3 regions of the Paenibacillus sp. FSL M8-0334 genome follow, and region 2 is predicted to be linked to each of the others. Evidence: predicted binding sites of a transcription regulator. Region 2 holds the regulator's gene; each other region holds the start of a gene.
What was found. The regulator LexA, encoded in region 2, represses DNA repair genes until DNA is damaged. The targets are predictions, from matches to a motif close to CGAACATATGTTCG.

Region 1 (10,258 bases), on a different contig from region 2:
GTCCAGCCTATCCTCAATCACAACATGATATCCTCATCATCCTAGAGCTGCACCGCATGGCCCCCATCAAAAAAGTAAAGCCACTTCTCCTGCACCTGCTCTCCCAAAATGTCGGTCAGCGCCTGCGCATACAGCTCCAGCTGGAAGCGGTACAGTTCCGTGAGCGCGTCCAGGCCACCCCGATGCTCCAACACTCGATCGGTCTTATAATCGAGAAGCACCAGCCGATTGTCGATGCGGAACAGACAGTCGATGATCCCCTGAATCAGCACAGACTCGCCCTCCAGCTGCTCGAGCTGCTCAACTCGTTCGCCGAGCGCTGCGGCCTGGCCGAGAAGGGCAAGGCCTTGATAAGCTTCCGCTGCCGGCAGGGCATAGGAGAACGGCATCTCCCGCCAAATTTCTTCTGCCGCGCGGAGCCGCTGGCCAATCGGACTGTCCAGGAAGCGCCCGATTTCCTCGGGACGCACCGCCTCTGCCTGTTCAGGGGTCACAATTTCCTTCTCTACGAGAACGGCTATCGTTTGCTCTGCAATCGAGGCGAAAGAGCCTGCCTCTTCGTGACCCGCATGCCATTGCCCATCTCCTTCCGCTTGATTCAGACCCGTCCCTGCCTGAAGCGGAAGATGCTGCATAATGGTGTGGTATACCGTTCCCCGCTCTGCTGGCGACAGCTTCGAGGCTTCCATGAATTTCGGACGTCGCAAGCGAAGCGTGAACGCGTGCTCTGCCGCTGACGCCCCTTCCCGCATGCCGCGCATCACCGACTGCTCCTCCAACAGATCCAGGGACGGGCTGTCCTGCAGCGCAAGCAGCTTTTTCATTTCCGATACCGAGGTGTTGGCCGGAATTTGGCTGACCGTTTCGTAAGGGTACGACCAGGACAGCCTTTCCCGCACAGCGGAACGGCGCGCATCAGCGTCTTCCCCCGCAGCCGCACGCTCGGCCAGAGATACTGGCTGCAGGTTCCGCAGCGCGTTCCACTTGCCGTGGCGGTCATCCCCATCCTCATCGTCCGGGGCTGCGATCCGGACATCTTGCGCCGCGAGCACATCCGGCGTCGTCACCTGAATGCTCCAGGCAGACTGCTCCCCTGCCAGTACACCGGATGACGACGTCTCCGTCAACCCAGCCATCGTACGCAGCAGCCCGGCGGACGGGTGGCGAATGATCGCCGGCCCGATCCAGTCCAGGTAGCTGCGCCCTCTGGCAAGCAGGTAGTCCGGAAGCAGCAGCTCCGGATGGCTGTCCGCCTGGGCCCAGGCAGAAGCTTTTTTCGCTAAATCCTTCATCGTCCCGATCAAGACCAGCTTCTCTTTCGGCCGAGTCAGCGCCACATACAGCACCCGCATCTCTTCAGCCAGCAGCTCGAGCTGCGACCGCCGGCGGATCGCCAGGTTGGGAAGCGTCGGATAGCTGACCCGAATCGACTCGTCCACATATTTCGGACCGAAGCCAAGTTCCTTATGCATCAGGAAAGAAGCGTTCAGATCCTGCTGGTTAAAGTTCTTCGATAATCCGGCTACAAAGACGACTGGAAACTCCAGCCCCTTCGATTTATGAATCGTCATCAGGCTGACCGCATTCCCCTGATTCTCTGCTCCGCCCACGGCGCCAAGATCTCCGCCGCGCTCCCGCAAACGCGAAATAAATGTAAGGAAACGAAACAGTCCTCTCGAGGACGTATCCTGCTCGTACTGCACTGCGCGGTCGTAGAGCGCCGTCAGATTGCTCTGACGCTGCTTCCCTCCGGGCAGCCCGCCAACCCAGTCCAGATAGCCTGTCTCGCTGTAAATCCGCCAGATCAGCTCGCTCAGACTTCCCTTGCGCGCCTCTTCACGCCAGCGCTCCAGCCGCTCTGCGAATCCGCTCAGCTTCATCCCCAGCTCGGCCGATATGGCAGACTGTTCGCTCTGCCCGTTGTCGGTCCCTGGAGGATGGCCGGCAACCAGCTCATGCGTCACGGCTGCTTCGGCCAAGCTTTCCGGCTCATAGCCGCTCACCCAGCGCCCATTCACCAGTCCCGTTCTCCGCTCAGACGAGAAGGCAAGCGGTCCGCCTTGCCGAACAGCCGCAAGCAAAGCGTCATAGAAGCTTCCCTTCGCGCACAGACGAACCTGTGCCAGCTCCTCTTCATTCAAGCCAATGATCGGAGAACGCAGCACCGCCGCAAGCGGGATATCCTGCCGGGGATTATCGATCACCTGAAGCAATGACAGCATGATCTCCACTTCCGTTGCCTGGAAGTAGCCCTTGTTCTGCTCCCCCAGCGCGGGAATACCGGCCTGCCGCAGCTCCTCCAGAATCAAAGGCGCCCACAGCTGGGCCGAACGAAGCAGAATAACCATATCGCCATACTCGACCGGCCGCATCGCTTTGAGCGACTTATCGTACACCATTAGCGGCGCGCCCGTCTCCCCGGTCATCTCGCGAATCTTGCTTATGATCGCTCTGGCTTCCAGCTGGGCGGTTTCCATCTCCACCGCCTCGATAACGGTGTCGGCTCCTTCCTCCTCTTGCTCGGATTCAGAGCCTGATTCATCAGCGCCTTTGCCGCCGCGGTCAATGAGTATCAGCTCCGGCTGAAACGGACTTGCCCCAGCCCCATCATGGTCAGGGAAGGAAGCGCCGCAGACAAGCTCAGCCCGCTTGTCATAAGCGATTTCGGCCACCGATTCATTCATCAGCTGCCGGAACAGCAAGTTGACGGCATCGACAACTTCCATCCGGCTGCGGAAATTCCGCGCCAGATCGATGCGAATGCCTGCAGCGTCTGAATCCAGCCCACCTTCGGCCTGCGCTGCGGAAGACTGCCCCTCCGTGATGTCTGACACAAACCGTTTATATTTATCCAGAAACAGCCCCGGTTCCGCCAACCGAAAGCGATAAATGCTCTGCTTCACATCGCCAACCATAAACCGGTTGCCCGGCTGCTCCCTGGAGATCAGGCGGACGATGCTTTCCTGTACGCTGTTCGTATCCTGGTATTCATCCAGCAGCACTTCATCAAACTGCTGGCGATACTCAAGCGCCGCATCCGACGGCATCGTATGGTCAGGCTCGGAATCCGTGTGACGCAATATATGCAGGCAGTAATGCTCAAGATCATTGAAATCGACGAGCCCCTTGGCCAATTTGGCCTGCCGGTAACGCTCACCGAAAGCGATAACGGTTTCCGCAAGCTCATTCATCAGCGGAGCTGCCGTGTGAAGCTCCTTCAAGAATTCGGCTGCCGGACGACCGAACAGGGAGGTTTTGAGCTCATTCACCGTCTTTTTCACATTTTCGCGCAGCTCTTTCACCCGCTCTTGCAGCTCCGGCTCCACCTCGTCCTTGCGGACCGATTTCAGCTTGCCGAACGAGGCATCGCGGAAGATGCTGTACAGCGATTCCCACGGCCCGCTCTGTACAGCTTCCAGCAGCCTGTTCACCAGCTGTAAATCTTCATCCAGCGTATCCGCATATGCTCCCGGTCCGCCAGGCTGAGCAGCAAGGACACGCGCCTGCTGCAGCAGACCGGCTGCCCCGCTTAAAGCCAGGGCTGCATCCGCCATGATGCTCTGCACCCATCCGGTGCTTCCGAGCGCAGCCGTGTCGCTCACCAGAAAATCGGCCGCTGTCGTTCTGAGCCAACGGTCCGGCCAAGGATGGCTGCGCGAAAAATCATACAGCCGCTGCACAAGCCGATACAGCGCATCATCGGTTCGCTCCCCACTGAACCAGTCAGCCAGGCGTATAAAATCACCGCCATCACCAGCTTCGCCGTACTTCTCCTCGAACAGCTCCTCCATAATGTCCTGCCGCATCAGATCCGCTTCATGTTCATTCAGAATGCGAAAGCCCGGGTCGAGCGGAATGAGCTGATAATAGCGCCGGATCACATCCATGCAAAAAGAATGGAGCGTCGTGATCGAGGCTTTGCCAAGCAAAGCAAGCTGCCGGCGCAAATGCTCATTATCCGGGTCGCCGGTCAGCTCCCGTTCCAGCGCTTCCCGAATCCGCTGCCGCATTTCGGCAGCCGCCGCCTTCGTAAAGGTGGCGACGAGGAGCCGGTCCACACTGAATCCGGCCTCCGGATCCAGTACCCTGCGAATAATCCGCTCCACCAGAACCGCGGTTTTCCCCGATCCGGCAGCGGCAGCCACGAGGATGTCATTGCCGGAGAGGACGATCGCTTTCCATTGATCATCGCTCCACAAGCTGCCCTCAGGCTTGGGCGGAATTTCGTTTCTGCCGATCATCTCGCTCACTGTCCCTCTCCCTCCTTCATCTGTCCGAGCAGCTCCCATACCTGATTTCGTCCAGGCTTGCCAAGCAGCTGATAGTCGCTGCCTTCAATCGCTTCGTCAAACTGGCACACTGGACGGTACGGACAGAACGTACACGCTGTCTCCTGCTGTATGCGATACGGCTCGATTGCAACATCCCCGCCAGTAATCCGGGCGCCGATCGTTTGAATATTGTCCCGTACGGCCGAGAGAAGCACATCCCACTGCTCGGGCGTCGCCACAGCCGCACTGCTGTAGAAGCTGCCGTCGGCTTTCACCGCCACCGGCAGAATGGCCGAGTGCCCCTTCTCCAGATAGGAGTCCATGAGGGACACCGCCTCCCGATCCGCCAGCAGCAGACCCTTCATCTTGAACCGCTTAAGCAGTTCCTCGGCCGCCTGCTCAGGGGCCATGCCGTTAGCCGACTGCAGCACGGGATCATGCACGTGAAAATACAGCGTCCCTCCAGGCAGCGCGTGCTCTCCAAGCCAATCTTCCGCGAACGTCAGCAGCACGTCGAGATAGGTCAGCATCTGAAGAGACAGCCCGTAATATACCTCATGCAAACGCAGATCCGTCTGGCTGGATTTGTAATCGATCACGCGCAGCAGCAGACCGTTCTCGCCACGCGCCATATCCACCCGGTCGATCCGTCCGACAATCTCCATCGTCACCCCGCCCGGAAGCTGAAAGGTAAGCGGCGGCAGCGGCTGGCCCGGACCGAAATCCAGCTCAAGCCCCACCGGCTCAAAGTGGCCTCTGCGCGCCTGCTCGCCCAAAATGACGGAAGCCCGGCCGACTATATTTTTAAGCTTGCGCTTGATGTAACCGTATCGCTTGGAGCTGAGCAGTATTTCGCCCTGCAGCATCGGCGCTAGACGCTCTACCGTTTCCTCGGCTTCGCGCAGGCATTCCTCCGGCGTCAGCTGTCCCCAGCTCCGATGCTGGGCCTGAAATTTCTGGGCCATGCTGCTGAGCGCAGCATGAAACAGCTGCCCGATATCCGGAGCTTGAAGGCGGTAGAGCTGGCGCTCCCGCAGCTTCAGGCCGTGAGAGGCAAAATGCGAGAACGGACAGGCAACAAACCGCTCCATTCGCGATACGCTCGTCCGCAGCTTCGTTCCGTACAGCCGCTTGCTTGTCTCCTGCCCCAGCCTGCGAGCCTCATTCGTATATTGAAGCGAAGTCAGCATACGTTCCAGTGAACCTCTCCACTCCGGCTGCTCCGCAAACCAGTTGTATACATGCCACCACAGGTCGGGAATCCGCTCCCCGTTCATCCACTCCCGAAGGCGAGCGGTCAGATAGGCCAAGGATTTTCCCGGATGAACCGCATAGCGCTCCTGCTCGTCGGCGCTTAGTCCTCCGTGCGGCCGCGGCGGCAATGCGCCTTCCTCGACCCTGAACATACGCTTCAGATGACGGATCACCTCCGACGGCAGCAGCGGCTTCCCTTCATCATCCGCTGCAGGATAGCTGACCCACAGCTGCATGCTCGCTGACGTCAGCGCCCTGTAGATCAGAAATCGTTCATCGAGCAGCTTTCTGGCGATGCCCGGGGCCAGCTCCACGCCGGCTTGCTCCAGGCTTGTCCGCTCCTGCTCAGTCAGAACGCCGTCGTCCTGAAACTGGGCCGGAACGACGCCTTCATTCATCCCGAGCAGAAATGCGTATTTCACGCCGCCCGCTCTCGTCCGGTCCATGCTGCCAATCAGCACCTGATCCAGCGCCGGAGGAACCAGTCCCATCTTCAGCTCAGTCAGACCGGTGTCCAGCACGCCGGCGAACAGCTCGGTCCCCAGCTTCTCGCTTCCCATCATCTCCACAATTTGATCCAGGAGATCAAGCACAGCGCTCCATACCTGACGATGCTCCCTCGCCTCTTCCGGCCGCCCGGCCTCCAGTGCAGCGCGGCTCAGCAGCTCCAGCTTCTCCGGAATCGCCAGCTCTTCCATAAGCAAGTACACCGCCGTGCACTGCTCCTTGGCTGTGCCAGCCTTCTTCAATCGCTTCTCGAATGACAGCAAAGGGGCCGCTATAGCAGCCCTGCAGCGCTCGATCAGCTGATGTGCTTCATCCACCCTGTCGGCCCTGCTGTATGCATCCTCCCCATCTTCAAGCGACAGGCTTGGCACGCCGCGCCATGGACGTCCATCGGTCCAGCGCGAGCCTTGAATGCCGGAAGCCAGCACGAAGTTCTCAAGCTTATCCATGTCTTCGCGGGACAACGAGCCGTCCAGCGGAAGCACCAGATCGGTCTTGATGCAGCGGAACACATCCTCATATCGCCAGCGCCGCACAATGATATCTAGCGCCGAACGCAGAAATTCCACAACCGGGTGGTGCAGCTCGCTTCGCTTCTGGTCCAGAAAGAACGGAACGCCATATTCCTGGAATAGCGGACCAGCCAGATGCTCGTATTCATTCAGGTTGCGTACAAACACGGCCATCTCGCGGAACCGGGCTCCTTCCTCCCGGACGAGGCGGAGCATTTCACGCAGCGCCCCCTCGATTTCCGCCCGCCGATGGCTGGCCGCATATAGAAGCAGCCCGTCTGAGCCATCCAGCGCCAGCGGCTTGCCTTGCCACCGGATCTTCCGGTCATAGCCCGACTCCACATGGGCAAGTGCGGGCCGATCCTGAAAGCGGGGAAGCGGATCGGGTCTAAGCACATGATCTTTCGTCTCTACGCCCAGCTCATGGGCGATCCCCTTCAGCTTTATGTACGTAACTGCAGCCGGGTGGAACAAATCGAGCTCATGCGGGGCCGTTCCTTCGGCATAGGGCTTGTCCAGCGTCAGCGCAACCGTAACGCTGCCCGCATGCCGGATCAACTCGCTGAGCACCCTGTATTCCTGGGGGGTAAACCCGTTGAAGCCGTCGATCCATACCTCAGCCCCTCGCATATACGCGGAAGCTGACATCCCTTCAGCCAGCGTGGCGAGCGTATCCTCCTCATCCATATACAATCGCGAGATTTCAAGTTCAAAATCCCGATATACCTTCAGAATATCTTCAAGCTTCCGCTGCAGCAGCGGAGAGCCGTTTCCCGGGGCGGACAAGCGCTCCAGCTGCTCCTCGATGCAGCCGGTATCCACACAATACCGCTTCAGCTCCGTATACAGCTCGCTCAGCTTTCCGACGAACCCGAGCTGCTCCCCAGAATCCTTAAACAGATTGAGTTCCTCTTTGCGGCGCCTTAAAATTTTGTAAAGGAGCATCCGCTTGCCTTCCTCACTGACGGCCACTTTGGCGGCACCGCCCGTCTCCTGCATCACTCTGTAGGCCAAACGGCGGAAACTGAGCACCTGGGCCCGCATCGTCCCCCGGACATCATCCGAAGCGACGAGCGCATATTCAGCCTCAAAGGAGCCCTGCTCCGGCACGAGCAGAATCATCGGGCTACCCGAAGGGTTCTCCTTCAACCGCTCTGCAATCGCCCGACGGATGGCCGTGCTTTTTCCGCTGCCGGACCTGCCGATCAGAAACTGAACCGACATGCTGTTCCTCCTCCCATGTTCCAGCTCTGCTGAAACGTTATATACGAATCCATTGTCTCTACTTTAGAGCGATCTATAAAGCGTCTATTCACGCAAATTACTATGCTTCACTAAAGAGCCGGCCCTTGGGTATCCAGCAGGCTCAAGCCGCCCTTCAACTCGCTTCGCAGCATGCCTGACGGATCGTAAATCCAGCGGGCAATAGCCTGAAGCTGATGGTTAATAGTATAACATAAGTCCATATCCACGGAACATACGTTTGGATTTATTTAGCATTCGGACCAGCAGACTGGGGACCGTATCTCCACGCCAAAAAGCCCCCTCCACACCGGGAGAGAGCCTTTCATTTCCATATGGATGGAGCCAATCCGAACCGCTATATTTTAAGTTTGCTTCTCACTTCGAAGATGGCAAACTTCAGGTAGTGTCCTTCCTGAACACCGAGAATTTGCGGGTGATCCTTGCCCGCAGCCCGCCATTCGACCAGACGCAATACTTTACCTGCATCTTGCGCTGCCTCCTGGATCGTCTCGAGGAACAGATCCGGACGCATATGATAGGAACAGCTTGCGGTGACAAGATAACCGCCCTCGTTAACGAGCTTCATGCCGTGCAGATTGATATCCTTATAGCCGCGGCAAGCGCCCTTCACCGCCGATTTTGTCTTGGCAAACGCCGGCGGATCAAGAATGACAACATCCCAGGATCGCCCGCCCCCGGCCGTGAGCGGTTTGGAGGTATCCACCTTCTGATCCGCGCGTGCGCGCTGCTCACGCTCCTCCAGTCCTTTAACCTGGTTCCGCAAGTAGACAAAAGCGTCATCAACAACAAACTCCACCCGTTCCTGGAAGCCATTCAGCTCCACATTCTCCCGCGCGCTGTCAATGGCGTGCTGGGAAATATCCAGGCAGGTAACCTTCTTCGCCCCGTACTGGCAGGCGTGAAGGGTGAAGCTGCCCGTATGCGAGAAGCACTCCAGCACCGTCGCGCCGTCCCAGAACGGAAAGGTAACCTCCTTGCCGCTTTTGTTCACAGGCACCCTCTTCTTCTGTCCGTCCGCTTCGATCTCCTGCAGTGTAATGCCGCTGCGTTTGCCCCAGCCGGTCATCAGCGGCTTGATCGACGCACGATTCTCCCGCTGATCGAAGAAATAGCCCGTTTTCTGGCCTTCCACAATGTCCACTTTGATCTTCAGGCCGTTCTCGGTCACCGTGACATGGCGCGGGCATTCCCCATACAGCGGGCCCTTGCGCTGCTCAAGGCCTTCCAGCTCCCGAACGGATACATCGCTCCGCTCATATATTCCGGTCGGGTTCACAACTTCAACCAGCGCGCTCACAATCTCGTCACGGCAGCGATCCATCCCGAGCGTCAGCAGCTGGATAACCAGCACGTCAGCAAAGCGGTCCACGATGAGCCCGGGAAGAAAATCGGCTTCGCCATATACAAGACGATACGCGTTCTCCCCTTGCACAAACCGTTCTCTGTGACTCATGCACTGACGGAATCGTTCAGCGAAGAAAGCCTGGTCCATCTGCTCAATAGGCTCATAAGATACGACCCGCACCGTAATTTGCGAGGCCGGATTATAATAGCCGGCGGCCAGGAAGCGACCTTGATGGTTCAGTACCTGCACCAATTCCCCCGCAGCAGGTTCCCCTTCAACAGAGGCAATCTCGCTCTTGAATATCCAGGGATGGCCCTGCTCCAATCTTTTTTTACGGCTCCGATCCAAAATTACCGATGGCACTTACACTTCACTCCTCTATTTGTCTCCCCGGGGCTATTCATTGGCATGCATGTCCGCCCCCGGTCATATACGTAGTTAAAAAGGCTGCCTTCGAAGCAACGAATTCATCTGCCAGAAAAGGAGAACATCATGCTGTCTTCACTATGGTTTCCTATCTGTTACGGCCTTGTCCTGTTTCTGCTTGGCATGAAGGTGATGGAAGCCGCGCTGCAGCGCTGGGCCGGTCCCCTTCTGCAGCGATGGCTGCACAAGGCGACCTCGACTCCGCTGAAAGGCATGGTGTCCAGCATGGCGGTTACGGCCCTGCTCCAGAGCAGCACAGCCGTAACCGTGCTGTCAATCGGATTCGCCAATGCCGGACTGCTCAGCTATTCCGGAACGCTTGGCATCATCCTCGGCACCAACATCGGGACGACCGTCACCACCGAGCTGATCAGCCTGCAGATCGGACAGGCTGCGCTGCCGCTGCTGACGCTGTCCTTGATGCTCTGGGCAGGACTGGTCATATCCGCCGAGCGGGTCCCCCGCGGCTATGCGTCGCTGAAGAACCTGCTGACACGCAGCCAGTATCTGTGCCTTGCGGCCGCCGGTTTTGCCGCCATTCTGCTCGGTATCCGCTTCATGCAATCCATCGGGGCTGACCTGGAGCGCCTCGGCCTGTTCCAGTGGTTCCTTGATCAGGCTGCCCAAAGCGTCCTCTGGGGCATTGCCGCAGGCGCCGTACTGTCGGCGATCATGCA
Region 2 (10,258 bases):
GGGAGATAGATCCTCCTGCTGAATCATGGTGCCCATCGCACCGTCAAGGATTAATATTCGTTCTTTAAGCACATCTTGCAAGCTAGGCTTATTCAAGTTGCTGACCTCCCCGGAAAACGTTAAATCTTAGTGTAGCAGAATATTTTTCAATAGAAAAGAAGCCGGTTTCGCGTGATTAGCATCACGCAAGATTAAATTGCATTATAACAGATGACAAATCATGTGACGAGAGCTATAATACTTATTAATCCAACGGGAGAAAGAGGGATATGAACATGGCAGAGATTGTAATCCGAAATACGAACGAACGCATCACAGGTGAAGATAATGTCCGGGCATTCTTGAACAGCCAAGAGGTTGTCTACGAGCACTGGAACATGGAGAAACTCCCGGCAGATCTGCGTGAGAATTTTCAGCTGACGGATGAGGACAAGAACCGCATCTTAAGCATCTATGATGAAGAGATTAAAGATCTGGCTGCACGCCGCGGCTATAAAATTTGGGACGTTATCACATTGTCTGAATCCACACCGAACTTGGAAGAGCTGCTCAAGAAATTTGAGGAGATCCATACGCACTCCGAGGATGAAATCCGCGCGATCGTTGGTGGCAAAGGGATTTTCATCATTAAAGGCTCGGACGAGGTCGGCTACTTCAACGTCGAGCTTGAGCCTGGCGATGTCATTTCCGTTCCGGAGAACACACCGCACTTTTTCACATTGATGGACAACAAGAAGATCATTGCCGTTCGTCTCTTCATTGAAAAAGACGGCTGGGTAGCTACACCTGTAGCAGATCCACAGTTCAAATAAGTCGACATTCGGCTTCACTTCACCCTGTGTCCATGAATACGGGCATATGGAACAGAAGCGTTCGCAACGAGAAAGGCAGTGCCGCCCCGCCGATTCACGAAGGGTTCAGGCACTGCCTTTTGTCTATTCATCGGATGTCAATACGGTTAGCTCCTTGAGCGGCATCGAATGCTGGCCTCTGGCTGTTACATGCGAAATCACACGGTATGTACCGGGACGATCAAATGATTTGTCCATCTGGTACACCCCGTCTCCCGCATGCTGTACAGGTACGGTGACCTGCAGGCCGCCGCCCTGCATCGCAAATTCGAACTCTACCTTGTCCGCATCTTCAACCGGAGCTCCGCCATGCGTAACCTTGGCCTGAATTGCCACTGTCTCGCCGACCTGGATTGTATCCGGACTTAGGGTAAGATCAACGAGAATCGGCTCCAGCATCATCTCGTCATCGACGCCTTTGGCATCGCCATCACTGCAAGCCGAAAGCGCGACTGCCATCAACACCATCGCAGCAAATAAAGCCATCTTCTTCCTCGACATACACGTCCACCTCGTTATATCATCCGCCAAATCGTCGCCGACACCCCATGCCGACATCTTAGCGCTAATTTTACTTCGTTCTCCTTATTATATTGTAATCTCCTTTTTTTTCTATCTCATTCCCCTTACAATTGTGTGACGAACATCACAGAGCTATATAAAAAAAGCCCGTAAAGCGGCTTTACAGCCGCTCCACGAGCCTCCCTATTTCCATTTCGGTGTTTCATCATATCCCCGAGCCATCCATGCTATTCTATACTTCGGACAGAATCGCATACAGCTCGGTCAAATGTTTGATTTCATAATCAGGGGTAATCTCCGGATCATGAGGGCGGCCGGTTCGATTGATCCAGACCGTAGTCATTCCCGCTGCGTTCCCGCCTTTAATGTCGGTAGTCAGCTTGTCCCCGACCATCACAGCATCCTGGGGCTCAATCCCGAGCAGCCCTAAAGCGTGAGTGAAAATGGAAACATCCGGCTTCCCTTTGCCGAAGCTGCCCGAAATGACAATGTGATCAAAATAAGGGGAAAGCTCCGGCACGCCATCCAGCTTCTCTTGCTGCAAGTCCGGACTGCCGTTGGTCAACAGCAGCAGCTTCACTTTGCCTTGCAAATATTTCAGCACTTCATAGGTCTCCTCATATACATAAGGGCGTGCTCTACGCTCAGCGCCGAACTGGTCCGCCAAGGAAGCTGCCAATGTCTCGTCATCGATCCCGCAGCGCAGCAGCCCCCTGCGCCAGGACTCTTTCCGGTAGACCGGCGCCAATTGCTGAAGCTGCCGGAACTCCGGCTGTTCGCCAGCGGTGAAATTTGCCCACAGACCTTCAAACGGATTAATGCCGATCATTTTGGTAAATGCATAGGTATCGTATGACTCATATAACGCTCTGGCCTCTTCACGGACCGAAGCCAACAGTTCCGATGCATTCACACCGGTATGCTCGGCCGCTGTCCGGCAGGTTGCCTCAAACGCCTCTTCCACACTGCGCTCATCCCACAACAACGTATCGTCCAGATCAAACACTACCGCCAGTTTCCCCATTATCTCTCCCCCTCATTAACACCCTAGTAGCCTGTAACGGATATCAGCTGCGTTCAACCGGAATATGATGTACCTTGGCAAACTCTTCAAGTCTTTCGCCCATCGCCTTCGTATCATATCGGTTAATCAAGCGAGAAAATACCCAGTTGCCGCCGCGTCCCTTGCCTTGAATAACCACGGAACCGTCAGCAATCAGAATTTTCTCAATTTCTGAGACGTTTAGACGACGCTCACGGTTGAATTTAAAGGTGGAAACTGCCGCTTTCTCAACCTTGAGATACGGCTTGCGCAGAAAGATCATAACAGCAAGCAGTATATACAAGCTGACGCCAACCCAGTTGAGCACGCTGTTGCTTTGGCCCTCTTCCGTTGTAAAAGTGCCGAGCAACGCATACAATGCGGCTAATGCCAGCAAGATGATCGGAAGCACATACTTGCGTCCTCTGAAAATATCCGCTGATCCTGCCGTACCCGAGCCTTGATAACCTGACAGCCCCTGCTTTTTCCGCTGCTTGTTAAGCTGCGCCATATTTTTGTTCACTTTTCTTTCCCACGACCGTGACATACATGACCTCCCAAAATAATGTCCAATGTTAAGCGATGATCATTCTTCAGGATTGTGACTGCCTCCTGAACAGGCATCTTCCATATAATAAAGAACCTAACCATCTCATGGTACCGCTGCTGTGCATATCGGGACCGGGATGGATCAGGCTGTATATAACATTTAATGCTTCAATCTAGGGCCACCTTTTTGGTCGTTGTCATCTACCCACTCGATGGACTCCAGCTGTTGCCTGAAGTTTTTGCGAATATTGTTAAGATAAATTTCCCGAAGCTCTGCTCTTTCCTTCAGCTCTTCTTCGGTCAAGCCCTCGTTTTTTTGTTTACGGGCTAAAACATTAATGCGTTCAACCAATGTATCGATATCCATAACTTCTCCTCCATTCCCAATATCATTATAACTTAAACATGACGAATAGAGCTTGTCAAGGCGCGCAGCCCGAACAAGCTCTGGAACAACATCATGGAGGAAAAGACGTGATGTCCGGTACAATATAGAAATCGCTCTGTATCAGCATATAATCATAAATTAAAGCATCATAAAAGGAATGACGCTTTAATTGAGCGATCAGCGTGTACTGATGAATCCCCCGTCTCGATCACAACAAGGATATCATCTCTCTAATCGACAAGGAGCAACCAAATAAAACAGGTCACGAGCCTTACCATACAGGCAGCTTCAACACTTCCCCTGCTTGAATCTCCGTCCCCTTCAGCCCATTGTAACGCCGTATATGTTCAAGATACACACGTGTATCTGTATTCTTCGGTTTCTGACTAGAAGCGATGCTCCACAGTGAGTCTCCAGGTTGGACAATAAACTCGACCGCTTGAACCGGCTTGTCCGCGCCGCCCGCAAACACCGTATAAGCGCCTGTCCATCCCGATACAATAATAAAAAGAAGCAAAACGATCTTGATCGCCGGAATCGTCGACATATGCTGTCTTGCGCGCTTCATCCATCTCTCTGCTACGCTCTCCTGCTGTGCAGGAACCGTATCATAAATGCTCCGGTATGTACTGTATCTCAACATGAAAACATCATCTCCCCAAACAGGTGTTCTCTTATGCTCTTAATATAACACGAACACCTGTTTGATTCAATAGGTTCAAGGAACATTTGTTCTATTATTTTTTTAGAACTTATGTTTGTACGAACGGAGGTTCTATGTTATAATTTTACCAAACGTTACTAAGTGGGGTTGATACGGCATGTCGAAAATATCCAGCCGCCAACTGGCGATACTAGAGTTTATCCGCAATGAGGTTCGCAGCAAAGGTTACCCTCCATCCGTCCGGGAAATCGGGGAAGCTGTCGGACTGGCTTCCAGTTCTACCGTTCACGGGCATCTGGACCGCCTGGAGAAGAAGGGCTTAATCCGCCGTGACCCGACGAAACCAAGAGCAATCGAGCTGCTGGGGCAAGAGGAATCCGAGACCAGCCATATGTTCACCCATACGATCGCCAGAGTTCCTGTTGTCGGGAAAGTAACCGCAGGTGTGCCGATCACGGCTACCGAGAACATTGAAGACTACTTCCCTCTCCCTCAGCATTATGTAGGTGATGATAAAGTGTTCATGCTGTCGGTTGTCGGGGACAGTATGATTGATGCAGGCATCTATAATGGTGACTATGTCATCGTCCGGCAGCAGCAGACCGCTGATAACGGAGACATCGTCGTAGCGATGACCGAGGACGATGAAGCGACTGTTAAGACCTTCTACAAAGAAAAGGATCACATTCGCCTCCAACCGGAGAATCCAACCTATGAGCCGCTGCGCCTGAATCATGTTACCATTCTTGGCAAGGTCATTGGACTGTTCAGAGACGTACACTGATTTAATCGAAAGCCACTGAACATGAAATCGAGGCTGCTTCCCGCTAACCTGCGGGGAACAGCCTCGTTTTTTTGTACTGCTAAATAAAATTGTTCATCGCCAAGCCCCGGCATCCATTTCCCACGTTTCTTCCTTCTTAACTTTTCGTCCCTTTCTCTAGCATGCTTGTTTGGTTAGGAATTGGCCGGCCCTTGCCCCGTTTCAGCGACGACCCATCGGATACTGTCCGGCTCGCCAACCATTTGCTAATCCGTCTAGCCATACAAAAACCCCTTGCACCAGACGGCGCAAGGGGTTTGGGCACATGTTGAAATTAATACATCGTAATGTACTGATCGCGTTCCCATTGATGTACTTGGGTACGGTACATATCCCATTCAATCTCTTTCAGCTCATAGAAGTAAGCCAGTGCGTGATCGCCCAGCGCTTCAGAAATCACTTCGCTGCGGATCAGCTCGCTCAGCGCTTCCTTCAGGCTTGCAGGCAAGCTAGGGATGCCTTCTTCAATGCGCTCTTCTTCGGTCATCACATAGATGTTCCGGTCGATCGGAGCCGGAAGCGACAGCTCGCGCTTAATGCCGTCCAGTCCAGCTCTCAGCATAACAGCCAAAGCCAGGTAAGGGTTCGCAGCCGGATCTGGGTTGCGCACCTCAATCCGAGTGCTCAGGCCACGGGATGCCGGAATCCGGATCATCGGACTGCGGTTACTCGCGGACCAGGCAACGTAGCAAGGCGCTTCATATCCAGGAACCAGACGCTTGTAAGAGTTGACCGTCGGGTTCGTGATCGCTGCAAAAGCACGCGCATGCTTCAGAATTCCCGCCATGTAATAACGCGCTGTTGCACTCAGGCCGAGCGGATCATTCACATCGACAAAGGCGTTCTGGTCGCCTTTAAATAGAGACAAGTTGCAGTGCATGCCCGATCCGTTCATTCCGAACAGCGGTTTAGGCATGAACGTTGCAATCAGACCATGCTTGCGAGCAATCGTCTTAACAACGAGTTTGAATGTTTGGATCTGGTCTGCCGCTTTGATGGCATCCGCATATTTAAAGTCAATTTCGTGTTGGCCAGGAGCTACCTCATGGTGGGACGCCTCGATCTCAAAGCCCATCTCTTCCAGTGTCAGCACGATATCGCGACGGCAGTTCTCGCCAAGGTCCGTAGGAGCCAGGTCGAAGTATCCGCCTTGGTCATTCAACTCGGTGGTCGGATTGCCCTTCTCGTCGGTCTTGAACAGGAAGAATTCCGGTTCCGGTCCCACGTTCATCGAAGTGAAACCCATCTCCTCCGCTTCCTTCAGGCATCTCTTCAGAATTCCGCGAGGATCGCCTGCAAACGGCGTTCCGTCCGGCATGTACACGTCACAGATCAGACGCGCTACACGAACTTCCGACACCCAAGGGAAGATCATCCATGTATCCAGGTCCGGATACAGGTACATATCCGATTCCTCGATCCGCACGTAGCCTTCGATGGACGAACCGTCAAACATCATTTTATTGTCAAGCGCTTTAGGCAGCTGGCTAATCGGAATCTCAACGTTCTTGATCGTTCCCAGCAAATCGGTAAATTGCAAACGGATAAACCGAACATTTTCCTCTTTGGCAATGCGCAAAATGTCCTCTTTAGTGTAGCTCACTGTATCCTCTCCCTTATAAAAATGACAATTTTACTACCCATAAGCATCGAATCCTTATTTATTAAAGAACCGGGATAGCTCACCTTGAATCAACGAAACCTGACCCGGCCGCTTGCCTGTAACCAATTCCTGCTTGAGCAAACGGCGTAGCTGGGACTCTGACATCTCACGGCGTTTATTCTCAGTATCTGCCGTAATGACAGTAGCCTCCTCCGACTCTTTCGTTACAGGATTCATTACCTGCTTGATCCCGGCGATATTGACACCCTTCTCGATTAAAGCCTTAATCTCCAGCAGGCGCTCAACATCATTAAAGGAAAACAGGCGTTGGTTGCCCGAAGTACGGGCAGGGACAATCAAGTTGTGCTGTTCATAATAACGAATTTGTCTGGCGGATAGATCCGTTAGCTTCATTACGATGCCGATTGGAAATAGCGCCATATTCCTGCGAATCTCATCACCCATATCTCATCAACCTTCCAAGTGGTCTATTCTGATCTTATTGTACATTTCCTAATCAGACACGTCAACCACATGTAAGCTTAACTCACAGAAGTTTATAATCTTTCATACTCTGAAGTGCCATAAGTACCCCATATTTAACATGGGAATACGTTAAACCTCCCTGCATATAGCCGATATACGGAGCTCTGATCGGGGCATCGGCAGACAGCTCGAGGCTTCCGCCCTGAATGAATGTTCCAGCTGCCATAATAACCGGATGCTCGTAACCCGGCATATCCCATGGTTCCGGAACGACATGACTGTCGACCGCAGCCGCCTTCTGAATGCCCTGGACAAATGAGATCAGCTGATCTGCACTGGCAAATGAGACAGCTTGAATGAGATCCGTCCGCGATTCCTGCCAACTTGGCTTCGTCTGAAATCCCACCTCCTCAAACATCGCCGCAGCAAAAATACTTCCTTTAATAGCTTGTCCAACCGTGGACGGAGCCATAAACAACCCCTGATAGATGCCTCGGGTCGTCCCGAGCATCGCTCCAACCTCGCGCCCGATACCCGGCGCTGTCAGACGATAGGCCGCCTGATCCACATAACGTGCCTTGCCGCAAATATAACCGCCGGTCTCGGCCAGCCCGCCCCCCGGATTTTTAATAAGCGAGCCCGCCATCAGGTCAACACCGACTTGGGTAGGCTCCAATTCCTCGGTAAACTCCCCATAGCAATTGTCCACAAACACGATCAGATCGGAACGGATCGCCCGAATACGCTCTACCATTTCGCCGATCTGTTGAACGGTAAAGGAAGCCCGCCAGTCATATCCGCGAGAACGCTGAATCCCGATCACCTTCGTAGCCGGGGTGACCGCTGCCTCAACAGCCTCCCAATCCACTTCTCCATCCGCTGTTAGCGCAACTTCGCCATAACCGATGCCAAAGTCACGCAGCGATCCCGTTCCATCTCCAGGTTGTCCGATCACCTTGTGCAGGGTGTCGTAAGGACGCCCCGTAATGTAGATCAGCTCATCGCCGGGCCTTAGCACCCCGAACAGCGCGGTGGATATCGTATGCGTTCCCGACGCAAAATGAGGACGCACCAGAGCCGATTCGGCCCCGAATACGTCCGCGTATACTTCATCCAGCACTTCGCGGCCACGGTCATTATAAGCATAACCCGTGGAACCGGAAAAATGAAAATCGCTGACCTGACGGCGCTGAAACGCCTCGATCACCTTCCATTGATTCGTATCTACGATGTGATCGATCTCCCGCACTTTCCCGGCGATCTTCTCTTCTACAGTGCGGCCCAGTTGCAATAATTCCTCCGAAAATGTTGCCATAACCAGCTGTTCTCTCCCCCGTCAACACGTGAAATAATAATGAATGCCGCCCTGCTCCTAAGCTTCCGCCAGCAGGGCGGCTTGATGCTTACAATCCCTTACTTCTCGATAAAATCTTCAAGCAGATAACCGGATTTCTCGTAATCCGCTGTATTGATCCGCACTTCATAGATCAGGTCATTCTCGTCGAATGACTGTTCCAGCACGTCCCCGACACGATAGACGACAGCATGCAGGTCACCGCGGTCAGCCGGAATCCGGAACCTGACATTGCCTCCGGACAGCCGGTCCTGAATCACTTCCCGGACCGTATTCAGATCGGCTTCATCATAAGCGCTAATCTTCAAGTATCCATCCCCCGATGGCAGCATCTCCAGCTGTTCAGGTTGGCACGCATCCTTTTTGTTAAACAGAACGATCTGCGGCTTCTCGGCCGCGCCAAGATCCTCCAGAATCGACTGCACAACGTCCATTTGAGATTCCCGCATCGTCGAGGATGCATCCACCACATGCAGAATCAGATCCGCTTCATTAGCCTCCTCCAGCGTCGCCCGAAAAGCTGCGATCAGGTCATGCGGCAGATTTTGAATGAAACCGACGGTATCGGTCAGCACAACTTCTTTGCCGCTCGGCAGCTCAAGCACTCTCGATGTCGGATCCAGCGTCGCAAACAGCTGATTCTCCACATAAACGTCCGATGCGGTTAACCGGTTGAGCAGTGTAGACTTGCCTGCATTCGTGTAACCAACGAGCGCGACCTGAATCGCACCGCTCTTTTTCCGGCGCTCCCGGTGCAGCTTGCGATGGCGAGTCACCTCGTCAAGCTGACGCTTCAAATCGCTGATCCGGTCCCGGATATGCCGACGATCGGTCTCCAGCTTGCTCTCACCAGGTCCCCGCGTCCCGATGCCTCCACCGAGACGTGATAGATTCTTCCCGTGACCTGACAGTCTTGGAAGCAAATAGGTGAGCTGTGCCAGCTCGACCTGGATAATCCCTTCCCGTGTTTTGGCCCGCTGTGCGAAAATATCCAAAATCAACTGCGTGCGGTCGATTATCTTCACATCAAGCGCTTCCTCCAGGTTGCGGACCTGGGCGCCGGAGAGCTCCTGATCAAAGATCGCCGTGGATGCGCCCAGGCCGTCGATCGCCATGCGCAGCTCTTCCACTTTGCCTTTACCGATAAACCATTTGGAATCCGGGGTCTCCCGGTTTTGAGTAATCACATCAAGCACTTCCACGCCTGCCGTCTCGGCAAGCTGCACAAGCTCCAGAAGAGACTCCTCGGGATCAATGCCCGAACGCTTCACACTATCGGTCACCAAACTGACCAGAATTGCTTTATCCTCAAGCGCTGATACGGTGTCATGTGTCTTGTTTGCCATGTATCCTGCTCCTTTTTGCCTGTAAAGTCTCTTGTAACATACCAAACCGCGGGCGCGGTTATGAATCAGCTCTCTTCTCCCTTGCAAGCTTGCAAGAGAGCCGTTGTTGCACAGAGCGGCACGCGGTATGGCGGTAAGTTTATTATCAACGCTGAATGGTCATAAATCATGGTATTTTTCCGTTAAACCTGAAGTCTTCCGGCCTGAGTGTCATCAGTTCCAGCTTACCCGGATTCCCGGTCACGTACTGATTCAGCAAGCGCACCGATTGATTTCGGATGGATTTCTCGATTAGATTGCGGACGTAGCGGGCATTGCTGAACGAATGACTCCCGTTCTCCCGTTCGTTCTGCAAATGTTCTTTCAGCTTGACGAGCGACTGCGGCATCAGAATATAATCCCGCTCCTTCGCCATCAGTTCTGAAATTTGGATCAGCTGGTCCAGATTGTAATCCGGAAAATCCATCTGAATCGGAAACCTGGAATGAAGCCCGGGGTTCGTGCTCATAAAAAAATCAATCTCTTCACTATACCCCGCCAAAATCAAAATAAATTGATTCTTATGGTCCTCCATCGCCTTTACAAGCGTGTCAATCGCTTCCTTGCCAAAATCTTTCTCCCCGCCTCTTG
Region 3 (10,258 bases), 1.9 Mb from region 2:
AAGCGCCTGGCCTCCCCATACCGGGAAGGGAAGAAGCATAAAGACTGGTATAAGAAGAAAATCGCCGTCGAGATGGACGCCTCGGCGATGGCTCTTATCATAAGAGAAGGGCGCGTGGCCAGCCTTGTGCTGTTTAACGAAGAGGGCCATTATATCGGCCGAGCTTCACTCGGCCTGAACGAGCAGACCAAGGCGCGACTGCTTAACTATGCCGGACAGCATCGCGCCGAGCTTCATCCCCCCGTCCTTCATGCCGACTTGAAGAAAGAGCAGCTGATGTGGCTAAGCCGGCCCATCCAGGTATCCGTTACCTTTCTGGAATGGAGCCAGGACGGCCTGATGCGCCACCCGAAGCTGCTCGCCATAGAAGGGGTGTAGCGGATGCCGCGTCAAGTCAAAGGAACCCTCGTCATTGAGGGCCAGGAAATTCAAATCTCGAACCCGGACAAACCGCTGTGGCCGGAGGTGGGCATCACCAAGGCGATGTACCTGCAGAAGCTGGCGGCACTGTCCCCCTTCCTGCTCCGCTACTGCCGCAACCGGCTGCTGACCACGATCCGCTATCCTCATGGGGCGGGGGACGAATCGTTCTATCAGAAGAACGCCCCGGAGCCAACTCCGGACTTCGTGCAGACTGCCGTCCATGAGAATATCCGGTATGTGCTGCTCAACGGCCTGCCGGAGCTGCTGTGGCTCGGCAATCTGGCTGCGCTTGAATTTCACCCATCGCTCCATTATGCAGGCAGCCCGCTGCCCTGCGAATGGATGATCGATCTGGATCCGTCACTGCCGGAAGAGCCGCGCATCATGGAGGCCGCCTCCATTGTCGGCGACACGCTGCGCTCGCTCGGCATCGAGTCGGTGCCGAAGACGTCGGGCGCGACCGGCGTCCAGATTATTGTGACGATTCCCGAAGGCGTGACATTTGACGAGCTGCGCTCGGTGGGGCTGTTCGTCGGTCAATACGTGACCGAGAAGCATCCGAAGCTGTTCACCATTGAGCGGCTGAAGAAACATCGCGGAGACAAGATCTATTTCGACTACCTCCAGCATTACAGCGGCAGAACGCTCGCAGCTCCCTATACGCCGCGGGCCCGTCCGCTTGCCACCGTCTCCACGCCGCTGACCTGGGAAGAGGTGAAGTCCAATGTGTCTCCAACCGACTTCCATCTGCTCAATATCGAAGAGCGTCTGAAAGAAAAGGGCGATCTTCTGCAAATGCTGCCTCCGCAGCCGGTACAGGATATCATTCGTCATCTGAAGACCGGAACGGGCCGGGGCTCAAAACGGAAAGGATAGCTGCTCGACCTCCGGTGTAAGCTCCCTCACCGTCACTTCTGCGGAAGGACGAGGGAGCTTTCTCGTGCTTGCAGCCTTCACCCGAGGCTGAGCCGGTGCCGATCCGTCGTTCATGCCGCACTGCGCAAGCAGCTTCGCAGCCATCTGCTTGAATGAACGGACGTATCCTTCCTCTGCATAAGGACCTCGGTACAGCTCATAATACGAAGCGAGCTTGTCCGGAAATTGCTCCTTCAGCGTCTGCATGTACCAGCGCTTCACATCCTTGGACAGCCGGAGCAGAGAGATCATGGCAAACGCCGCTCCACGCTCCTTCGCTGCCATAAGCAGCTGGCGCAAACCTTCTTCCTCGTCGGTAATGAACGGAAGCACCGGCGCAGCAAATATCCCGGTCTGAATACCGGCCTCCGATAGCCCGAGCAGCGCTTCAAGCCTCTGGTGCGGATGCGGGGAGGCAGGCTCCAGCTTGCGGATGATGCCGGGATCCAGCGTATTGATGCTGATGTTCACCGATACATCCTTCATCTGCGTCAGAATGTCCAGGTCTCTGAGCACGAGGGGCGACCGCGTTGTAATGCTGGTGCTGATCCGGTATTTGGCCAGCACCTTCAGGCACGCCCTCGTAATTTCGGCCTTACCCTCAATCGGCTGGTAAGGATCGGTCGCAGTCCCGATGGTCACCTGACCGATCTGTCTGCCCAGCGCATCGATGTCGTGGCCGAGCTTGCGCGCCATGCCAGACAGCTGCTTCTCCAGCGCCTCGGCTGCATTGCTCTTCATCATAATGCGAAATTGGAATTCATCCTCCGCTCCAAGCCCCATGAAGGACTGAAAGGCCCTTGCATAGCAGAAGCTGCAGCCGTGAGCGCAGCCCCGGTACGGATTAATCGACCAGTCAAAAGGCATTCGCTCCTCCTGAACCCGATTTAACGTCTGCTTCGTAGTTACGGTCTCATAAGTTGTCGTTGGCATGGCAACCCGCCTCCCCTTCTAATGCCAGTGCTGCAATCTATATTCCCCATCATAAACCAAACATATGTTCTGTTTCAAATGGAATTTTCAGCAAGCTTCCAGAAGGCCAAAAAAAAGACCGCCCGCAAGAACGCACCCGCATTCTCTTGGACAGCCTGTATCTATGACTACTATATCTATGACTACTATGTTCCGCTGATCCTCTATATCGTTCCGGTCCAGCCTGAGCGATGCGAAGTCCGGCCCGGCTCTTCCGGCCTAATGAATATCCTTCTTCTTGAAGCGCCCGCCCTTCACATCATGAATGTTCCCGACGGCCAGGAAAGCCTGGGAATCCCAATCCTCCACAATCGATTTCAGCTTCGCTTCCTCCAGCCGGGTAATGACTACGAAGATGACCTTTTTGCTGTCGCCGGTATAAGCGCCCTCTCCTTCAAGGTAAGTGACGCCGCGGCCCAGACGCTGGGTCAAGGCTTCGCCGATCTCCCTGTACTTGTCGCTGATGATCCAGACCGATTTGGACTGGTCGATGCCTTCAATCGTAATATCAATCAGCTTGAAAGCGAGGTAATAAGCGATCAGCGAGTACATCGCATGGTCCCAGCCGAAAACAAAGCCCGCGCTGCCCAGGATGAACACGTTGATGAACATCACAATTTCCCCGACCGAGAACGGCGTTCGCTTGTTGATCAGAATCGCCACGATTTCCGTACCATCCAGCGATCCGCCCGAGCGAATGACAAGCCCGACGCCCACGCCGAGAAATATGCCGCCGAAGACGGCCGCCAGCAGCGGATCAATCGTAAGCGGCTTGACCGGATGCAGAACGTACGTTGCGGTGGACATCACCAGCACGGCATACAGTGTGGACAAGGCAAATGTCTTGCCAATCTGTTTATACCCTATAAACAGAAATGGCAGATTGAACAAGGCGAGGAATATCCCGAGCGGAACGCCGGTAAAATGGGCAACCATAATCGATACCCCGGTGATCCCCCCATCAATAATTTTGTTGGGGACTAAGAAAATCTCCAGCCCTACAGCCATAAACAACGCACCGAAAGTCAAAAACACCAGACGGCGGAGAAGCCTTTTCGGGACCGCGCCCGCCTTCAGATTCTCCGGCTTCTGCTGCTCCTCTTCCTCATGCGCAAGAACCTTTACATGACTTGACATAAATTTCCCCCGTTCATTCTGAGGATCTGTGTTTCATATATTTATGAGCTGCAGCTATATATATATTTTAACATAAAATGATGAAACGCCATATACCGCAAGCGTGCACCTGCGCTGTGTCTGCCACCAACCGGAACTTATGATCACATAGATATCAGGCTGCTACAGCAGCGGAGACAGCATTCTGCACAGAATCTCCGCCGCTTTTTGCCTGCCTCCACGCTTATGGAAGGACTCCCACTCGATCGGGCGGCTGTTCCGCAGATCCTCTTCAAAATCGGCGACAAGATCGTCAATCGGGCGCTTGTTGAACATTACAGCCGTCAGCTCGAAATTGCAAAAAAAGCTGCGCATGTCCATATTCGCCGTGCCCACCGAGCCCAGAATCTCATCGACGATAATCACCTTGGCATGAATGAACCCTTTTTCATATTCGTAAAAGGACACGCCCGCAGCCATAAGCTCCTCCACATAAGACAGGCTGGCGAGCTTCACCAGGCGCGTGTCGGCTTTGTCCGGAATAATGATGCGGACATCGACCCCGCTCACGGCGGCCGTCTTGATCGCTTCATACACGCCTTCATCCGGGATGAAATAGGGACTGGTGATCCATATTCGCTCTTTAGCAACCGAGATGGCCCCAAAGCACATTTCCTGAATCGCGTTCCAGTTCTGATCCGGCCCGCTGCTCAAGATCTGAACCTGCTCTTCGCCTGTGCAGCCGTGCTCGGGGTACAGCAGCGGGTCCGCGATGCGTTCTCCGGACGCCAGCCGCCAGTCATGCAGAAACACATTTTGCAGAAAATAAACCGCATCCCCCTTCACTTCGAGATGCGTGTCACGCCAGTACCCCATCTTCGGATATTTGCCTAAATAGTCATCCCCGACATTAATGCCGCCGAGAAACCCGACGGTGCCGTCCACGATCACAATCTTGCGGTGATTGCGGTAATTGACGCGCCGACTGAACATCGACACCATCGCCGGAAGAAAGAAATAGAACTCCACCCCCGATTCCTGAAATCGCCGGATGAACGCTTTTTTCAGCTTATAGCTGCCGAGGCCATCGCAGATGAGACGAACCTTGACGCCCTCTTTCGCCTTACGGATCATCACATCCTGAAACTTGGTGCCAATCTTGTCATGTCTGAAAATATAAAATTCCACATGAATATGATCCTTCGCCTCTTCCATCGCCTTGAGCATCGCGGCATAGGTCTCCTCGCCATCGGTTAACACGCGGGTCTCGTTGCAGCCGGTAATCGGGCTCTCAGACAAATGGTTCAGCAGGTTGAACAGCCGCAGATGCCCTCTGAATTCAGGATTGTTCATCTCCTCCGGCTTCTCGACCACCGTCACCCGCTTCCACAGATGTTCGCGAATTTCCCGAAATACTTTTGATCCTTTGTCGCGGAACTTGAACCGCTTCTGATAGTCCCTGGCGATAAAAAAGTAGAGCACGAAACCGAGAAACGGAAGACAAAATAAAATAAACAGCCATGCCACCGTCTTCGACGGATTGCGGAATTCCAGCAGCAGGACCGCTGCCATCTGTAAAACAAAAGCCATGAGTGCAAGCAGAAGCCACTGCATAGGGGCAGCCTCCTAACTAGTATGATAATCGCTAAAATTGGAATAATGCGAACAGCGAGTCCGTGCCGCTGCATCGGTATAATGCCCTGCACAGCAGGAGCAGCCTCAAGATTCATCATTGTCCATTCTTCCAGCTATTTATTCAATACATAACCAATAACCTGTCATGATGAATAAAAATAGGCTCGCCCTATTTTTTTGACATGTTCTCCGAGAAAGTAGAATACATAGAAGATAAGGAGTATGCTCGACCCGATCTGACGTATGGAAATCCCCTATTTTCCGAATCGAAAGGAGTGATGTCATGAAAACCGCGCAGCACAAGGGACGCTTGACCCTCCTCGTTCTTCGGGATGCCCAGCATTCTGTCAAGCAGGTACAACTGTCCAAGCCGATGATGATCGCCGTGCCTGCCGCAGCTGTTCTGTCCATTGCCGGGCTGATCGTCTCCCTCCAGATCCAGTCCGCCCAGACCATTACACAGCTGGAGCAGCAGCTCGCGCTGAAGAGCCTTGAAGCGCTGCAGATGGAGGTTACCGTCACCGATAAGGACGCGGCCATCGAACGGCTGAACAAGGCCATCATCGAGCTGTCAGGCGAGGCCAAGGAGACCAGAGCCCAGATGGAGCGGGTTCAGCAGCTGGAGCAGGAGCTCCAGGAGTTCATCAAGGAAAACGGTACGTTCAAGGATGCAACGTCATCGGTCAGCATGGAGCAAGGGATGTTTGTCGGCGGGGAATTTATCGCGGTCCATGAGAATGAAATGCTCGCGCTGGCCAGGGAAACCCGCGATGATTTTGCCGAGATTCAGGCGCTGATCTCCCGGATGGAATCCCACATTCCCCGCACGCTGGGTCAGGCGCTGGAGACCCAGGTCATGCTGGAAGGAACACCGTCACTGTGGCCCACGGTTTCCAAGAGGATCTCCTCCAGCTTCGGGTACCGCAGCGATCCCTTCACCGGCCGTTCCGCCTATCATGCCGGCATCGACATTGCCGGAAGTGTCGGCGATCCGATCTATGCGGCAGGCTCCGGCATAGTCACCGCCGCAGAGCGAAGCGGCGCCCGCGGGATCTACACCGTCATCGAGCATCCGAACGGCTTGGAAACGTGGTACATGCATTTGGACAGCCTTAACGTGTCTGTTGGCCAGCAGGTCCAGCAAGGCGACATCATCGGCAAGCTCGGCAATACCGGCCGCAGTACAGGACCACATCTTCATTTCCAGGTGGTCAAAAACAATCAAACCGTCGACCCGATGCCGTATCTGCAATGAAAATAAAAGTAAACAGGAGGAATCAACATGCGAAGAAACAGGAAAGCCAGACGTCAAGCGCTTCGAATGGACACACTCGTCGGTCCGGGAACGGAAATGGAGGGCTCCCTGCAGAGCAATGCCGACCTTCGGATCGACGGCAGCTTCAAGGGAACGATCGAAAGCCAAGGCAGCGTCACGATTGGCGAAAGCGCAGTCGCCCGCTCCAACATTACGGCTAACGAAGTCATCGTCGCTGGCATGGTCTATGGGGACATCACGGCGGAAACCAAGCTGACGATCACGCCGACCGGGAAAATGTTCGGCAATGTGGTGGCTTCCTCCCTGATCGTGATGGAAGGCGGCCAGCTTAACGGCGTCAGCCGCATGGAGGATCAGACGAACAGCGCCGCTCAGGAGAGCTCGGAGCTCAGCGTACTGCCTGTAAAGCATTCGGATGTGGGCTAAGGCAGTAATGAATGCCTCCATGATGCGCACTGGCCCGGCATTCACGATCATCCATACCCGCTTTCGCAGAAACAACAAAGGAGCCCCCTCGCATCTGGATGAGATGTATGGGAGCTCCTTTTGTATCATGTTGTAACATCCCTCTTGGTGAATACCCACCAGGATATGAGCAGGAACAGGATGGAATACCCTGCCAGGATCGCAATGGAGAACGCCAGGCTTGTCCCTCCTGGGCCTACCGGTGAATGGATATACACACTCAGATCGGTATGGAGCAGAAGAACATATTTCGCCCAGACATGCTTCTCCGGATTGAACAGCATGCCGAACAGATCCTTCGTAAACAGAATAAGCAGCGACAAGCCGATCGCCAGACTGCTGGAGCGAAACACGGTGGACAGCATGAAGGTGATCGTGGCAATGACCACAAGCTGAATGAGATCGGTCAGCACCAGCAGCATGGAATCCAGCATCCGCGACTGTTCGAAGCCGGCGCCCATCGCCTGGTTCCCACTGAATAACAGAGCTGATGAAACAATCCCGACAACAGACAATATGACAGTGCCCAGCAGTCCGAACAGCAGCATGGCAATATATTTGGAGAACAGGATTTTGCCCCGGCTCCAAGGCCGGATCAGCAGCAGCTTGATCGTTCCCCAGCTAAACTCTCCAGCGACCAGATCGGAAGCAATGACAACTGCAAATATGATGTTCAGCAAATAGGTGAAGCTTTCGGTCCACGTAAACACCGTCCACAGGTCCATATCGGCTCCGGTCAGATAGAGCAGGACCGGCATCGCCAAGCTGAACAGCGCCAGCAGGCCCAGCATGACCCATGTGCGCGGACGGCTGTAAATTTTCATATTCTCGTTCGCGACAAGACGGATGAAATTATTCAATCGCTTCCCCTCCTGTCACTTCCAGGAATTGATCCTCCAGCGAACGCGTAACAGGCATAATCCCGTATACGTTCACCCCTGCACTCACTAGCCGTGCATTCATCTCCGCCACCATGTCCGGGGTGCCGCGCACAACGACGCTGCTGCCCTGAACGGTCGGATCAGCGGATTGCAGCACCTCTGCCGCTCTTGCTGGATCGCTGACGATAAAGGCCGTATCCTCCGCTTCCGGCTCGCCGTGAGCGTTCCTCAGGGCGCGGACATCGACCAGTTTCCCCTGACTGATAATGCCCACCGTATCACACATCAGCTCCATCTCCGACAACAAATGGCTGGAGACAAACACCGTTGTCCCCTCCTCCTGCGCCAGCTTGCGCAGGTAGTCCCTCAGCTCGCGAATTCCTTGCGGATCAAGCCCGTTCGTCGGCTCATCCAGAATGAGCAGCCTCGGACGATGAAGAAGCGCCTGAGCCACGCCAAGCCGCTGACGCATGCCGAGCGAATAGGTCTGCACCTTATCATGGATTCGATTGCCCAGGCCGACAAGGTTGACAACCTCCGTTATCCGCTCCTCGGTAATGCCGGGCATCATGCGGGCATAGTGAATCAGATTTTTATAACCCGACATAAATTTATACATCTCGGGATTTTCAACGATGGCACCGATCTGGGCGGCAGCCTGTTCATAATGATGACGAATGCTCCGGCCCCCGATCGTAATATCCCCTTCGGTGATGGACATCAAACCGACCATCATCCGGATCGTGGTTGTCTTCCCGGCCCCGTTCGGCCCGAGAAAACCGAATACCTGACCCTGAGGAATATCAAAGGTCAGGTTGTCCACGATCACCCTTGATGATATTTTCTTGGTGACTCCCATCAGTCTTACGAGCGGTTCCTGCATATTCAAGTTCTCCTTGTATGTGTTCTTCAGGCGTAACGCATCCATTACCTACTACAGATTAACCCAACTACGGTCACCATAATGATCCATCATTTCCTTATTATATCACAGTGGTTCTTGAAGCTGGACGTTGCCCTTACCCTAATGCTCCTCGCTGTCGCCGCCGGGCAGCCTGTTCTTTTGTTGACAAGCAACACAGATGCCCATTGGCGTATGATATCGATAGAATCCCGTCTTGAACACTTCCCCGCCCTCGGCCACCTTCACGATCCGCCTGCAGATCAGGCAGTACATTTTTATATCACTCATGTGGATAGTTCCTCTCTAGGGGAATCATAGTATTATTCAGGATACAAATTGTATCCTAACCTGAAATGTATTAAATTTATCCGGGATTGTCAACATAAATCGACATGGATTCTGCGCAGGTTGTCGTTATTTCGAACTGTTTGCCGGGCGACGCCAGCGGCAGCCGCAGTCAAAACCGCAGCGACCATCCCGCATGCGGCACCTGAGCGACACGCAAAAAAGCATCCATGCTCGCTGTCTAAGCGACTATGGATGCGCAAGTGTTCATTCCATGATATATTGTCTGCTTCTCTGTAATAGCACAGATTATCTTTGATCGTATTAGTTTGGTTTACTGGTTAGGTTTCCTTTACTCACCGCTGTTCATATGACTGTACAATCGGGACTGGATTTGCTCCTGCTCCTGCTGGTTGACGATGTAATACCAGATCCCATTGATTCTTTGGCCATGCCCCTGGATTTCAATCTGTTCAATCTGCCGGAGCTTCTGGCGATAATCCGACACGAGAATCTTCATCTCGTCAAAGGATATATTCGTCTTCACACTGCCTTTAATATCATCGAGGATCTGTTCCAGCTTCCAGGCCGTTGATACATTCATCGCCTTGTGCATGATCGCCTTAATAATTTCCTGCTGCCTTGAATTTCGGCCGAGATCGCCTCTCGGGTCCTCAAAACGCATCCGCGAAAAAGCCAGCGCCATCTCCCCGGTCAGCGTCACTTCACCCTTGCCAAAATGAAAGCCGGCATAATCAAACTCCATGTCGTTATGTACAGTCACGCCGCCCAGCGTATCAATGATATCCGCGAAGCCTTCCATATCCACCTTGATATAATAATCGACCGGCACCTTTAAGAAATGCTCCACCGTCTGAATGGACATATCCACCCCGCCGAAGGCATAGGCATGATTGATTTTGTCTACTGTGCCCCGGCCGACGATATCTGTCCGTGTATCGCGAGGAATATTAAAGATCAATACGGAGCCCTTGTCCGGATCAACCGCCATGAATATCATCGCATCCGACCGCCCGCTGTCCGATGGCCTCTCATCCACCCCGAGGATCAGCACGGTAAACGGCGTCGCCTTGCGGGTAATTTTCGGTGCAGCGCTCGGTGCATTGCTCCCCTTCACGTCTTGCACCTGGACGCCCTCCGGAAGCATCTGTGGACGCGGTCGTTCTTCATAGATCTCGTTCACCGTGGATTTGATGGATAAATAGACGTAGGTCATGTAGCTGGAAGGTAGTACGAGCAGTGCGATGAGCGTTCCGATGAGCCACTTGGTTCTTTTCGTCATGGATGGCTGCCCTCCATAGTTAATCACGCTTATTCACGTCTGGTTATACATGAGATGATCGATGGTGCCCTATGCACGGCATC

Region 1: a site for LexA is predicted at 8,017-8,030, ahead of addB (helicase-exonuclease AddAB subunit AddB). Genes of this name have one in related genera too.
Region 3: a site for LexA is predicted at 2,329-2,342, ahead of MKX64_RS15020 (SPL family radical SAM protein). Genes of this name have one in related genera too.

Annotation. Positions count from the first base shown of each region.
Region 1 is NZ_JBBOCH010000001.1:402,919-413,176, forward strand. It holds gene addA (helicase-exonuclease AddAB subunit AddA) at 42-4,241, opposite strand; gene addB (helicase-exonuclease AddAB subunit AddB) at 4,247-7,768, opposite strand; gene MKX64_RS01865 (class I SAM-dependent rRNA methyltransferase) at 8,145-9,518, opposite strand; gene MKX64_RS01870 (Na/Pi cotransporter family protein) at 9,648-10,258, shown strand, end outside.
Region 2 is NZ_JBBOCH010000002.1:2,091,371-2,101,628, forward strand. It holds gene metH (methionine synthase) at 1-96, opposite strand, end outside; gene MKX64_RS23640 (1,2-dihydroxy-3-keto-5-methylthiopentene dioxygenase) at 276-812, shown strand; gene MKX64_RS23645 (FixH family protein) at 936-1,352, opposite strand; gene MKX64_RS23650 (HAD family hydrolase) at 1,606-2,397, opposite strand; gene MKX64_RS23655 (hypothetical protein) at 2,441-2,962, opposite strand; gene MKX64_RS23660 (DUF896 domain-containing protein) at 3,125-3,331, opposite strand; gene MKX64_RS23665 (LysM peptidoglycan-binding domain-containing protein) at 3,624-3,995, opposite strand; gene lexA (transcriptional repressor LexA) at 4,174-4,800, shown strand; gene glnA (type I glutamate--ammonia ligase) at 5,114-6,442, opposite strand; gene MKX64_RS23680 (MerR family transcriptional regulator) at 6,497-6,907, opposite strand; gene MKX64_RS23685 (methionine gamma-lyase family protein) at 6,990-8,243, opposite strand; gene hflX (GTPase HflX) at 8,342-9,628, opposite strand; gene MKX64_RS23695 (AAA family ATPase) at 9,795-10,258, opposite strand, start outside.
Region 3 is NZ_JBBOCH010000002.1:196,969-207,226, reverse strand. It holds gene MKX64_RS15030 (ATP-dependent DNA ligase) at 1-378, shown strand, start outside; gene ligD (non-homologous end-joining DNA ligase) at 382-1,299, shown strand; gene MKX64_RS15020 (SPL family radical SAM protein) at 1,282-2,271, opposite strand; gene MKX64_RS15015 (YitT family protein) at 2,530-3,447, opposite strand; gene cls (cardiolipin synthase) at 3,610-5,040, opposite strand; gene MKX64_RS15005 (M23 family metallopeptidase) at 5,345-6,316, shown strand; gene MKX64_RS15000 (bactofilin family protein) at 6,344-6,763, shown strand; gene MKX64_RS14995 (ABC transporter permease) at 6,889-7,662, opposite strand; gene MKX64_RS14990 (ABC transporter ATP-binding protein) at 7,655-8,566, opposite strand; gene MKX64_RS14985 (hypothetical protein) at 8,708-8,875, opposite strand; gene MKX64_RS14980 (LCP family glycopolymer transferase) at 9,225-10,175, opposite strand.